4 regions of the Caballeronia sp. GACF4 genome follow, and region 2 is predicted to be linked to each of the others. Evidence: riboswitches for the same ligand, from Rfam matches in the RefSeq annotation. Region 2 holds a riboswitch; each other region holds the start of a gene.

Region 1 (3,181 bases), on a different contig from region 2:
CGCAAGCGCGCCGAAGGTTTGCGCCATGCCATGCGCGCCGATTACCGCAAGCACTGGCACATTGAACGCAGCGGCGAGATCGGCGCTGCTCGGCGTGCCATCGAAGAGGCCCATTACGCCTTCGATCAAAATAAGGTCGGCTTCCTTGGCGGCCGCGGAAAGCATCGCGCGGCACGCTTCCAGTCCGACCATCCAAAGATGCAGCGAATAAACGGGCGACCCGCATGCCCGCTCGAGAATCATCGGATCGAGAAAATCCGGCCCGGTCTTGAAGACGCGCACGCGCCTGCCTTGCCGCGTGTGATGACGTGCAAGCGCGGCCGTCACCGTGGTCTTGCCTTGATGCGACGCGCTCGCGCCGATGAAGAGTGCGGGACAGTCTGCCATTGCGTCAGAACTCGACGCCGCGTTGCGCCTTGACGCCCTGCTCGCGATAAGGGTGCTTTACGAGGCGCATTTCGGTGACGAGATCGGCTATTTCAATGAGCTCATCGGCCGCGTGTCGTCCTGTCACGACGACATGCAGCATGGCCGGCCGTGCCTTTAGCACGCCGAGTACTTCCTCGAGCGGCAAATATTCGTACTTGAGCACGGCATTGAGCTCGTCGAGTACGACCATCTGATACTCGCCGCTTTGGATCATGCGTCGTGCTTCGTCCCATCCCTTGCGCGCCGTGGCGATGTCCGCCTCGCGATTTTGCGTGTTCCACGTATAGCCATCGCCCATCGTCACGAAATCGCAATGCGCGATTGCGCCAAGGAAATCGCGTTCCGACGTATGCAGCGCGCCTTTGATAAATTGCACCACGCCGAGTTTCATGCCGTGCCCGAGCACGCGCATGGCCATGCCGAATGCAGCGGTGGTCTTGCCTTTGCCGTTGCCGGTATTGACGATCAACAGGCCCTTTTCATGGTCGGCGGCGGCCTGCTTTTTCTCATGGCCTTCCTTGCGCCGCTGGGTCATGCGCAAATGCGATTCGGTATCGGTTTTCATGCTTGTTTCTTCGATGGTGTCTCTGCAATAGCGACCGTCACGCCGCCCGCGATAGTCTTGTGCACGACGAGCCGGCCGCCGCTGGCAATGAGCGCGCAAGGCTCGCATACGCCGTCGACATTCAAATGCCGCCTGGCCTGCGATAAGAATTTCCCAGGCGCGCGCTCGATTTGATCGGCGCTAAAGAAATCCACGCGCAATTGATGACGCTCGCAAAATGCAAGCAATCCTGTTTCGTCTTTCTTAGCGTCGATGCTTGCCACGCTGGCGATATCGGCAAATGCGAGCGTGCCAAGCGCACCACGCACAGCGCGTTCTATTGCTTCGGCGCTTACGCCGCGGCGGCAGCCGATGCCGATGACGAGCGCGGCGCTCATGCTAAACGAAGCCAATTCATGGAGGTCGACTTGAAAAGCCTTAAGGCGGAGGAAAGATACCATACCGGACGCTTAGGCAGGCACCATGCTTTCTTGACGCCTAACCCCGCTAGCCCTAGACTTTCAATAGTTCAGGTGCTCGCGCGCCAAGTCTTTAGCGCGCAGTTGAACGGGAAACAGGAAGCGCGCGTTCAGGCGAACGCAAGCCAACCTGTGCTGCCCCCGCAACGGTAAGCGAAAGCCACGCATGACATGCGCGGCAAGCCGGTTTCAAAGCCACTGTGCTAGGCGTTCAAAGCGTCCGGCGCGGGAAGGCGAAGCGGCTATTTTCGTCAGCCCGGATACCGGCCAGAATTACCGAAGGGATTTCCTTAGCCGCGGGGTTGCGGCGTATCCCCAGATCCACCGAGTCGTGCGCTTTTCCATGTCCATGCCGCTGCAAAGGTCGAATAGACCGCATCGCGCACACCATCACGCATAGGGCGCACGCATCAATCAAGCACGGAGCAACGATGCAAACGCGCAAGATCCCCGTCACGGTCGTGACCGGCTTCCTCGGCAGCGGCAAAACCACGCTGATGCGGCACATTCTTTCGAACGCGCAGGGCAAGCGCATCGCGGTCATCGTCAACGAGTTCGGCGAGCTCGGTATCGATGGAGAAATTTTCAAGGGCTGCGGTATCGGTTGCGACGACGAAGCAGGCTCCGCCGAACGCAATCTCTATGAACTCGCGAACGGTTGCTTGTGTTGCACCGTGCAGGAAGAGTTTTATCCGGTGATGGAGCAACTGCTTGAACGGCGCGACAGTATCGATCACGTGTTGATTGAAACGTCCGGGCTTGCCTTGCCCAAGCCGCTCGTGCAGGCCTTCAACTGGCCGTCCATCAAGAACGCCTTCACCGTGGACGCGGTCGTTACCGTGGTCGACGGTCCGGCTGCGGCAAGCGGTCAGTTCGCGGCAAATCCCATCGCCGTCGATGCGCAGCGCAAGGCCGATCCGAATCTCGATCACGAATCGCCGTTGCATGAGTTGTTCGAAGACCAACTGTCGTCGGCGGATCTCGTCATCGTCAACAAGACCGATCTCATGGATGCCGCCGCGTTGAGCAAGGTCGATGCGCTCGTGCGCCCCGAGATTCCGCCCGAAGTGAAGATCGTTCCCGCGCAGATGGGCAAACTCGACGTGCATGCGCTGCTCGGCTTGCAATCCGCATCGGAAGAGACCATTCATCTGCGGCACGACCATCATGGCTCGCCCGACGAAGACGGTCATGCGGATCATCATCACGACGAGTTCGATTCCGTGGTGGTCGCAGCGGATGTCGAGTCGCGCGAACAGCTGCTTGCGGCACTGCACGTGCTGGTGGAAAGGCACACGATTTACCGTGTGAAGGGCTTCGCGGCGTTGCCGGGTGCCGCCATGCGGCTCGTCGTGCAAGGCGTGGGGCGACGCTTCGACAGTTACTTCGACAGGCGCTGGAACGAAGGCGAGGCATCGAGTCGCTTCGTGCTTATCGGCGAGGACCTCGACCGCGAAACGCTGCAACGTGCCTTCGTTTCCGCGTTGCAGAACTTACCCGTGCAGGCCTGAGCGATGCATCTGCTGCGCACGACTCCGGGAGGCTTCGTCGACGACGCCGCAGGCGTGATGCGGATCGAGCAGACGCGCGCGCCCATCGTCGTGCTCAGTTCGGCCGATACCACGCTCGCGCTGCTCGCAAGCGTCTTTCCACGTCTCGGCCCCGGCTTTCCGGAAGTGCGGCTCGCAAATCAATCGTTCCTGCGCCAGAACGCTTCGGTCGACTTTTA
Region 2 (3,181 bases):
CAAGCTGTTCGTTCATGGAGTGCATCGTGCGGCGAATTTCCTCGGCGGGGAAGGCCTCGCCATGACGCACGCTTTCTTGCAGCCTCAGCAATTCGGAAGCGAGTGAAAGCGCGGCCATCACCGCGATGCGGTCTTGCCCGCGCACGTTGCTTGCATTGCGCACCTTGTTCATCTCAGCGTCGACGCGTGCCACCGCTTCACGCAGCGCGCCTTCGGTTTCCGGCGAACAGGCGAGGCGATATTGCTGGCCGAGAATGGATACTTCGATCTGCGTGGTCGTCATGCCTTCTCTCCGTGATGATGCTCGCTGTGCTCTCCCGCGTGCGCATGCTCGTGCGCGGCTTGCACATCGTGAGAACGGGCATCGAGAAGATCGAGCTGATTTTCCGTCTCGGCATGATTCGCGGACTTGCCGCGCGGCAACTTTTCGAGGATCGCGTTCAGGCGGACCTGCGCGTCGTCGATCTTGGCCGAGAGGGAATCACGTTCGGCTTGGAGCGTGTCGCGCTCTTCGCGCATTTGCACGAGCTCTGCCTGCACGTTCGCGTAGTCGCTACGCAGTTGTTCGATTTGTGCTTCAAGCGCGAGACGCGCCTGATTGTGCCGCTCGCTGATCTGGATCAGCCGGCCGATATTTCCTGACAGTGATTCGAGTTCGTTGAGCATGTGCTGCATCCTCTAAAGACCTCGCATTCTAGCGCGGTTCAACGGAGCTTCCGATAATTGTCTCGTTTCGAGACGTAACAGCACGCGATCATGCGTGCATCGCGATGCATTCGTGTGTGGAAAGCGCGGGCGCTGCCGATGTGTTGCGACGGCGGGTTCTAGTTGGGTTCGTCGTGAGCCGTGTGTCTTGCGATGATGGGCCAGGGTCGTTTCTTGACGGTCCTGAATCGCGCTCCTACACTTGCCGCACTTTTGGTGCTCGCGTCCGCATTCTTTTGCGGGCGCAGTCAAACGGGAAACAGGAAGCGGCGCCGCCAAGGCCACGCCAACCTGTGCTGCCCCCGCAACGGTAAGCGACCGCAACGCAAGTTGCAAGTCGTCCCTTGCGCGTTTTTCGCCGCGCCGTCGTGTGAGTTTGCTTGCGAGTTTGTCTGATTCGCAAGAATCCGCCGCTCGACGCAGGCAAGGCGAAAAACGTGTCGATGCCACTGCGCTTCATGCGTGGGAAGGCGGGACGGTGTGTCGCCAGCCCGGATACCGGCCAACTGTTCAGCGCGTTCGTCTGTTCGCATTCGAGCGCGCTCGTCGCGCATTGGCCTTGCGGGGAGCGAGGTCGCGCCAGCCTACGCATGGGAACATTTCACGCATGGTATCGCCACTTGCCCGACACGCGGGCAGACGCAAAACGATCGAACGCGCCGCGCTCGTCGCCCTCAACACATGGCTGCTCGCTCATGAAGCGCTCGCGGACGAAGCCTCGCAACCGCCGCTCGCACCCGTCGTCGTGACCGCGACGCGCACCGCGCAACCTCTCGCCGATACGATCGCGCAGACTTCGCTCTTCGACGCCCAGGATATCGCCGATAGCAATGCCTACGACGCGCTCGGCGTCATCGGTCTTGCGCCCGGCGTGCAGGTGACGCGCAACGGCGGCCCGGGAGCGAATGCAAGCGCGTTCATACGCGGCGCGTCCTCGACGCAATCGCTCGTTTTGATCGACGGCGTGCGTGTGGAGTCCGCATCGCTCGGCTCGGCGCAGCTTGCGCAGATCATGCCGGATCAGATCGACCGCATCGAAGTCGTGAACGGCAACGTGTCGGCGCTGTACGGCTCGGGCGCGATCGGCGGCGTCGTGCAGATCTTCACGAAAGACGGCGAGGCGCATCCGCCGCGCTTCTACTTCGAGACGGAATACGGCAGCTATCACACGCAGCGGCAAGCGGCGGGCGTTTCCGGCGCGCTCGATAGCGAAGGCCGCACGACCTTCAGCTTCAACGTATCGCGCGAGAAGACCGATGGTTTCTCGTCGATCGATCCCGCGCTCGCGCCCAACGCCAATCCGAACGCGAACGGTTATCTGAACGAAAGCGTCGCGGCCACGCTGCGCCACAAGTTCGGCGACAAATGGGACGCGGGCGTGCGCTTCTATCAGTCGAACGGCATCGACAGTTTCGACGATGCCTACGGCTTGCCCGGCGATCTCAACGATTCGCACAGTCGCGTGCGGTCGACATCGGTGTTTGCGAACGGCCGTATCACGGACCAGTGGACCACGCATTTCACGGTCGCGCAGGGACAGGACCGCGCGAACATCGAGCAGAACGGCATCTATACGAGCCGCTTCAATTCCGAGGATCGCCAGTATCTGTGGCAGAACGACTTTCGCCTGACGGAGGCGCACAAGCTCCTGTTCGGCTACGAACATCTCGACCAGACGCTCGATTCGGATCAGTTCAGCGCGCCGGATCGTCACGTGAATTCGGTGTACGCGGGCTATGTGGGACGCTTCGGTCCGAGCGAAGTGCAGGCCAATCTGCGCCACGACCAGTATTCCGATTTCGGCGGCGCGAACAGCTACTATCTGGGCTATGCGTACAACATCGACACGCACTGGCGCGCGAGCGCGAGTTACGCGGCGTCGTTCCGCGCGCCGAGCTTCGACGATCTCTACTATCCGTTCAGCGGCAATCCGTCCATTCAGCCCGAGCGCAGTCATTCGGTGGAAGCGGCGCTGCAGTACGCATCGGACCAAGTGGGCGTGCTGCGCGTGACGGCGTTTCAGACGCGCTATTCGAATCTGATCGATTACGTATCGGACGGCAGCGGCTTATATATCGCGCAGAACGTCGGACGCGCGAAGGTGCAGGGCGTCGAGGGATCGTGGGCAGGGCATGTCGGCGCCACTGATTTGCGCGCGGGCGTGACGTTCCAGAATCCCGTCGATGAAACCGGCAATCAGGACCTGACGCGCCGTGCGCGGCGTTTCGCGAGTTTCAGCGCGCATCGCTCGATAGGAAGCTGGCGCGTGGGTGGCGAGTGGATCGTGAGCGGTGCGCGCAGCGATTACGATTCGACGCTCGCGGGCTATGGCGTCGTGAATCTGTCGGCGCGCTATGACATCACGAAGTCGTGGTACGTGAGCGCGCGTGTCGACAACCTCTTCGACCGGAACTATGAACTGGCTTATTCGTACAACACGCCGAGGCGCGGCGCTTATGTCACGCTCGGCTGGCGC
Region 3 (3,181 bases), on a different contig from region 2:
GCTTCGATTGCAATCGCGCGGCAAGCGGGATGCGCGCGCATCCACTCGATACCGATGGACCCGCAACCCGCGCCGACATCCCACAGCAATTCGCCCGGTTGCGGCGCGAGACGTGCGAGCGTCACGGCGCGTACATCGCGCTTGGTGAGCTGGCCGTCGTGCCGATACGCGTCGTCGGCAAGACCCGGCGTGAGCGATGGCCCCGCGTGGCCCGCATGCGTGCGGCATTCGATCGCCATGAGATTGAGCGCCGCCACGCGCGGCTCGCGCCAGTCGTCCGCACGTTCGTCGAACCGGCGTTCATTCGTGCCGCCCAGATGCTCGAACACCGTCACGCGGCTCGCGCCGAAACCATGCAGCGTGAGAAGCTGCGTGACGGCGGCGGGCGTCGCGCCATCGGCGCTCAGGACGAGCAGACGTCCGCCGCGAAACACATGCGCGAGCAGGGACGCCACCGGCCGCCCGACGAGCGACACGCATTGCGCGTCCTGCAACGGCCAGCCCAAGCGCGCCGCCGCCAGCGACAGCGACGAAGGCGCGGGCATGACGCGCATTTCTTCCGTGGATAATTCGCGCGCAAGCGTGGCGCCGACGCCGAAGAACATAGGGTCGCCGCTCGCAAGCACGCATGTTTGGACGCCGCGCTCGGCGAGCACGGCATCGACGGAAAACGGGCTTGGCCATGGCACGCGGCGCGCCGCGATACGCGCCGGCAGAAACGCGAGGTGACGTTCGCCGCCGTGGATCGACCGTGCTTCGAAGAGCGCGCGCCGCGCCTCGCGGCCAAGCCCATGCCAGCCGTCCTCGCCGATACCCACGACGGTCAGCCAGTTCGACATGTGCGGCCTCCTACGGGCGAATCCCGCGTTTGAAGCACCCGCGCAAGGCGGGAAGCGGTCTGATGGTCGATAAAAGCGGGCATAATAGCGCGTTCGTCGGTGCCTGAAGGGTTCGATCGGTATCGAGCCTCATGGCCTAACAGGGAACACAGCAAAACTGTGGCTGCCCCCGCAATTGTACGCAGCGAGTCCGCGCTCCACTGCCACTGGTTTTTACCGGGAAGGCTAGCGCGAATGTCGACCTGCCAGCCAAGAGACCTGCCGACGTAAGCATTCACTGCTATTCAACGCTATTCAACGCAATTGCGCGAAGCCTGCCGGGCGGGGTGTACCGGTTCGCAACTCAAGCGCTTGAGCATACGGTCGAGCTTTTGGAATCGTTCTTGCCGCCTCGGTCTTCGGCCTGTCCCGGCCTCATGCGTATCGTGCCCGCACGCGATGGCGCCCTTGCGCGCGTGCGTCTTGCCGGTGGCGAGTTGCGTCGCGAAGCCGCGCATGCCGTGGCGCACGCCGCCGAGCGCTGCGGTTCCGGCACGATCGAAGTGACCAATCGCGCCAATCTGCAACTGCGCGGCATTCGCGACGACGCCCACGCGGAACTCATCGACATCGTGCTCGCGGCGGGCCTCGGTCCGACCACGGCCGGCGCCGACGATATCCGAAACGTCATGCTGAGCCCGCTTGCGAGCACGGGAACGCGTGCGCTTGCAGCGGATATCGTCGAACGCATGCAGGCCGATGCCGCGTTGCACGCGTTGTCGCCGAAGTTCGCGTTGCAGATCGACGATGGCGAAACGCTTGCGATGCTCGATCATCCGCACGATCTTTGGCTTTCGGCGCTGGACAATGGCGCGCGCTTCGCATTCGGTTTTGCAGGATCGATGCCGCATCGTGAGGAACATGCGCCTGCCTCGGGCGCGATTGCGCGTGACGACGCGAAGCGCTTCATCCTGGCCGTGCTGCAGGCGTTTCTGGCGCTGGCATCGGTGGAAGAACACCGCATGCGCGATGTGCTCGCACGCGTTGGAATTACGGGCTTTCTCCATGCCCTCGACTTCGAAACACAGCACGACGCCGCACTTCAGTCATGGCGTCGCGCGCCTTCCGATGCAACGTTACGACTCGGCGCGCATGCGGACTATGTCGGCGCGCAAGCGCCGCTCGGCCGCCTCGATGCTAATACACTTCACGCAATCGCCGATCTCGCCGAAGAACGCGTCGTGATGACGCCCTGGCAAAGCGTGTTGCTGCCGGACGTGCACGCGAATCGCATGACGCATGTCGTCGATGCCCTTCGCGCGCTTGGCCTCTCCACCGATCCACGCGATCCGTTCGCGCGTCTGATCGCATGCGCGGGTTCTTCGGGCTGCGCGAAAAGCCGTGCCGATACGAAAGCGGACGCGCATCGTTTAGCCGCCTTGCTGCCCGAGCATGCGCACGCGCATCTGAGCGGCTGCGAGCGCTCTTGTGCGGCGGCGCATCCCGTCGAAAACACGCTCGTTGCCGTTGCGCCCGGCCGCTACGACGTGCTTCGAGGCACACACGTGATCGCCCATAACCTCCTCATCGAAGAGGCGGCCGCATGGCTCGCCCGGAGTCATGCCGATGTCTGACTATATCCGCGACGGTGCGGAGATTTACCGGCGATCGTTCGCGACGATTCGCGCCGAAGCCGACCTCGCCGCCATTCCCGTCAACCTCGAAATGCTCGCTGTGCGGCTGATTCATGCGTGCGGCATGATCGATATCGTCGATGACCTGCGCTTCTCGTCCGATGCCGGTATCGCGGGCCGTGAGGCGCTCGTGAGCGGCGCGCCCATTCTCTGCGATGCGCGCATGGTTGCCGAAGGCATCACGCGCGCGCGCCTTCCCGCGAATAATCGCGTGATCTGCACGCTCGGCGATGCCTCCGTGCCGGAACGCGCCCGTGCGATGCACAACACGCGCTCCGCTGCCGCACTCGAACTATGGCGGCCCGATCTTGCGGGTGCGATCGTCGCAATCGGCAATGCGCCCACCGCGCTCTTTCATCTACTCGACATGATCGACGACGGCGCACCGAAGCCCGCGCTCATTCTCGGCTTTCCGGTGGGCTTTATAGGCGCGGCGGAATCGAAAGCCATGCTTGCCGCCGACAGCCGTGGCATTCCTTTCGTCGCGTTGCTCGGACGACGCGGCGGCAGCGCGATGGCGGCGGCCGCCGTGAATGCGCTCGCATCGGAGGCCGAGTGATGAGCGGAAGACTCCATGGTCTGGGCGTCGGTCCGGGCGATCCCGATCTCATCACGGTGAAGGCGTTGAAGCTGCTCAAGGCGGCGCCCGTGGTCGCGTATTTCGTCGCG
Region 4 (3,181 bases), on a different contig from region 2:
CATGAATAGCCGATACGACACCAGATGGACGCCCGGTTTTCCCGCGCGCGACGACGGAAATGATGGATCAGGCGGTGCGTCCGCACAGCCTAACGCGGCGCCGCCGGCTGCTTACTTTATCTCGGTGCTGGAGCTTGCGACTGGCGAGAAGCTGGGCAATGACGAACGCTTACGCGCCGTCGCCATGCTTGAATCGCAGTTTGGCGAGGGACGTCCACGTACGCTTAAGGAGGCCGTGCGCATTTGTGCCGGAGCCATCGATTCATCGACATTGCAGCGAATGGCGCGTGGCGCTAAGGCTTGAGAAGGGCCTTAGCGAGCGACGCAATTCGTTCACGGTCTTGTAAGACAGGCGGCTCTTATTTAACCGTCTGAACCACTTCGAAGCCTTCGAATTCCGGGTGACCCAAGTAAAGCTGCCTGGTTTCTCCGCCCGCATTACGATGCGCGGCGCGAAATGCGTCCGATTGGGTCCACTGTTCGAACGCAGCATGGTTTGTCCAGATCGTGTGACTCGAGTAGAGCACATGGTCATCCCGCGTCGGTCCCTTTAGGAGATGGAACTCCACGAAGCCCGGCACTTCCTTGAGGTGCGTGTCGCGGCTTGTCCAGAGATGTTCGAAATCGGCTTCCGCGCCTGGAACGATCTTGAAGCGGTTCATGGCAATGTACATGTCGATATGGCTCCTTGGTTTTAGGCATTCGAAAAATAATCAGGTCTTTGACAGTTCGACCAGCGTCCTGAAGCCGCCGAAGAACATGCGTTTGGGATCGAACGGCGGTTCGCCGTTTTCCATCATGCTCTTAAGGCGCGAGTCTTCCATTACTTTGGCGTTGACGGCGTCACGTTGTTCGCGCGATTCATAGACGATCCACGAGAAGACCACCGTTTCGCCTTCCTTGAGATGTACGCTTCGAGGGAACGAGGTGAGCTCGCCTGGCTTAACATCGTCGGCAATACATTCGACAAACTGCAGCGCGCCATATTCCAGCCATATTTTGCCCGCTGCATCGGCCATGCTGCGATACGCGTCGACCTTGTCGATCGGCACTGGTACGACGAAACCATCCACATAGTGCGCCATTGCTGTCTCCTTTGAGCGAACCAGTCGCTGCTTGCTTTGAGCACCGGGCGGCCATCTAAGTTCAGGAGGGCACGTTTGTCCATTTGCCTTCCGCGAACTTGAGCAAGACGGACGATAGCGGCGCGAGATCCATCTTGAGTATCGACGACAACGGTTCGTCGCGCACGATACAGAGCGCCGCCTTCATGACGATGGCGTGCGTTACGACTATGCAGCATTCGTGCTCCGTATTCGAAGCAAGCCCCTCAAGCGCTTTCTTAACGCGCTTTGACAGCATTGCCACGCTCTCGCCGCCATGCGGCCTTGCATGGGGATCGGAAAGCCATGCCGCAACGTCTTGAGGCTCGCGCTCACTAATCTCGCGAATGGAACGACCGCGCCATTCTCCATAGTCGATGTCGTCGAATGCGGCATCGATCGAAAAATCTGTCGTGATCCAAGCCGCTGTTTCGCAAGCAGCGCGGGCCGGGCTGGATGTTACACGGCTTGGCTCGCCCGGGACATCGAGCGTGCATTCAGCCTGTTCGACAGGCTCGTCGCCTTGCGGAAAACGCCCGCTTTTCATGGCATGCGTGGCGGCGTGGCACAGCAAAATCAATGTCGATTGCATAGGCTTTAGCTCATGGTCGTTTTACTTTGCCGGCAATCATCATAGAATGGCAAGCCTGCAGTGCGAGGAAGCCGGTGGAAGCCCGGCACGGTCGCGCCACTGTATGCGGTTCGCGCTAAGAGCGCGATGCCGCGAGTCAGACCCCGCTGCATGCTCTTCGTCTATCGGGACGCGCTTTTCCCTGGAGAAATTTCAATGAATATGTCCAACGCGCCGGCTTTTTCCGCTGGCATTGCAACGCCCGCTAACGATGCGCCGGTCCCCATTCCGGTGCGTGAGGTCCTTCCTTGGGCCGTTTTTATCGGCCTCGTTCTGCTGATCGCGATTTATTTCGTCGGCGCCGAGCAAGGTGCAACGTCCATTATCTCGGGCATGTACGTCCACGAATTCGTTCACGATGGCCGACACTTGCTCGGCTTTCCGTGCCACTGAGGACGAAGCATGATTCGCAACTTGCTTATACGCGGCATGGTCGCGGGACTCGTCGCGGGCCTGATCGGCTTTGGCTCTGCGCGCGGCTTCGGCGAACCTTCAGTTGCTCGGGCTATCGCGTTCGAGGAACAGCACGAGCATGCACAAGCGCCCGCACACGATCATCACGATGAAGCGGCGGCAGCGCAATCGCATAGTCACGGTGATGATGAAGAACTCGTTAGCCGGGACACGCAAGCGGGTTTGGGCTTACTAACGGGCGTGGTGGTGTTCGGCACGGCTTTAGGCGGTATTTTCTCGCTGATCTTTGCCTTGGCTTATGGGCGGCTCGGCTCGTTGCATGCGCGCGGAACGTCGGTTTTGCTTGCGCTCATTGGTTTCGTTAGCGTTGCGCTCGTGCCGTTCATCAAATATCCCCCAAACCCGCCCGCCGTGGGCAATGCCGAAACCATCGGTCCGCGTACGGCGCTTTTCTTCGGCATGGTGGCGATATCAATCGTCGGCGCGGTGTTCGCGGTCTATGCGCAGCGACGCTTGCAGGCGCGTCGCGGCAACTGGAACGCGGCGCTTATTGCGGCGGCTGGTTATGTCATCCTGATGGTTATCGCGCAAGTGGCACTGCCTTCTGTCGACGAAGTACCCGCCGACTTTTCCGCGTCGTTGTTGTGGAATTTCAGGCTGACTGCCGTCGGTATCCAGGCATTGATCTGGGCAACGCTTGGACTGCTCTTCGGCGCGCTTGCGTCACGTGAACTCGAGCGTCCGGCAGCGCGTCGCATGGCCGCTGCCTGAATCGAATGCTCGATGGGTATCAAAAGGCCCGCGTCGCTTGAGCACGAGCGCGGGCCTTCGTTCATTGCGAGGCCGCGCGCCGCTCAAGCAACTGGTCGAACAACGCGAGCTTCGCGTGATCGTCCATCGTTCTAAAGAATTTAATTTCCTCGCGGCTTCTAAAGCATCCCGCGCACAGGCCGCTCGATGCATCGAGCTTGCACACGCCGGTGCACGGCGAGCCGATTGGTTCCTGCGTGCTGGCGCGTTCGATCATCTCGGC

The links. A riboswitch is a leader RNA that binds a small molecule or an ion and turns the genes downstream of it on or off. The one in region 2 is predicted to bind cobalamin.
Region 1: it holds a riboswitch for cobalamin, as region 2 does, so the genes downstream of both, cobW (cobalamin biosynthesis protein CobW) here and NCR40_RS02880 (TonB-dependent receptor domain-containing protein) in region 2, are expected to answer to the same signal.
Region 3: it holds a riboswitch for cobalamin, as region 2 does, so the genes downstream of both, cobG (precorrin-3B synthase) here and NCR40_RS02880 (TonB-dependent receptor domain-containing protein) in region 2, are expected to answer to the same signal.
Region 4: it holds a riboswitch for cobalamin, as region 2 does, so the genes downstream of both, NCR40_RS17695 (CbtB domain-containing protein) here and NCR40_RS02880 (TonB-dependent receptor domain-containing protein) in region 2, are expected to answer to the same signal.

Annotation. Positions count from the first base shown of each region.
Region 1 covers NZ_JALQDW010000018.1:564,327-567,507, reverse strand. The annotation lists gene NCR40_RS17680 (cobyrinic acid a,c-diamide synthase CobB) at 1-387, opposite strand, end outside; gene cobO (cob(I)yrinic acid a,c-diamide adenosyltransferase) at 392-994, opposite strand; gene NCR40_RS17670 (cobalamin biosynthesis protein) at 991-1,371, opposite strand; cobalamin riboswitch at 1,488-1,738, shown strand; gene cobW (cobalamin biosynthesis protein CobW) at 1,884-2,963, shown strand; gene cobN (cobaltochelatase subunit CobN) at 2,967-3,181, shown strand, end outside.
Region 2 covers NZ_JALQDW010000002.1:608,380-611,560, forward strand. The annotation lists gene NCR40_RS02870 (cell division protein ZapA) at 1-283, opposite strand, end outside; gene NCR40_RS02875 (ATPase) at 280-666, opposite strand; cobalamin riboswitch at 903-1,226, shown strand; gene NCR40_RS02880 (TonB-dependent receptor domain-containing protein) at 1,313-3,181, shown strand, end outside.
Region 3 covers NZ_JALQDW010000018.1:553,635-556,815, forward strand. The annotation lists gene cbiE (precorrin-6y C5,15-methyltransferase (decarboxylating) subunit CbiE) at 1-839, opposite strand, end outside; cobalamin riboswitch at 920-1,119, shown strand; gene cobG (precorrin-3B synthase) at 1,223-2,452, shown strand; gene NCR40_RS17635 (precorrin-8X methylmutase) at 2,445-3,071, shown strand; gene NCR40_RS17640 (precorrin-2 C(20)-methyltransferase) at 3,071-3,181, shown strand, end outside.
Region 4 covers NZ_JALQDW010000018.1:568,455-571,635, reverse strand. The annotation lists gene NCR40_RS17715 (hypothetical protein) at 1-304, shown strand, start outside; gene hmuQ (heme-degrading protein HmuQ) at 360-674, opposite strand; gene NCR40_RS17705 (DUF1428 domain-containing protein) at 714-1,085, opposite strand; gene NCR40_RS17700 (histidine phosphatase family protein) at 1,147-1,695, opposite strand; cobalamin riboswitch at 1,737-1,860, shown strand; gene NCR40_RS17695 (CbtB domain-containing protein) at 1,897-2,127, shown strand; gene NCR40_RS17690 (CbtA family protein) at 2,137-2,919, shown strand; gene NCR40_RS17685 (DUF1289 domain-containing protein) at 2,981-3,181, opposite strand, start outside.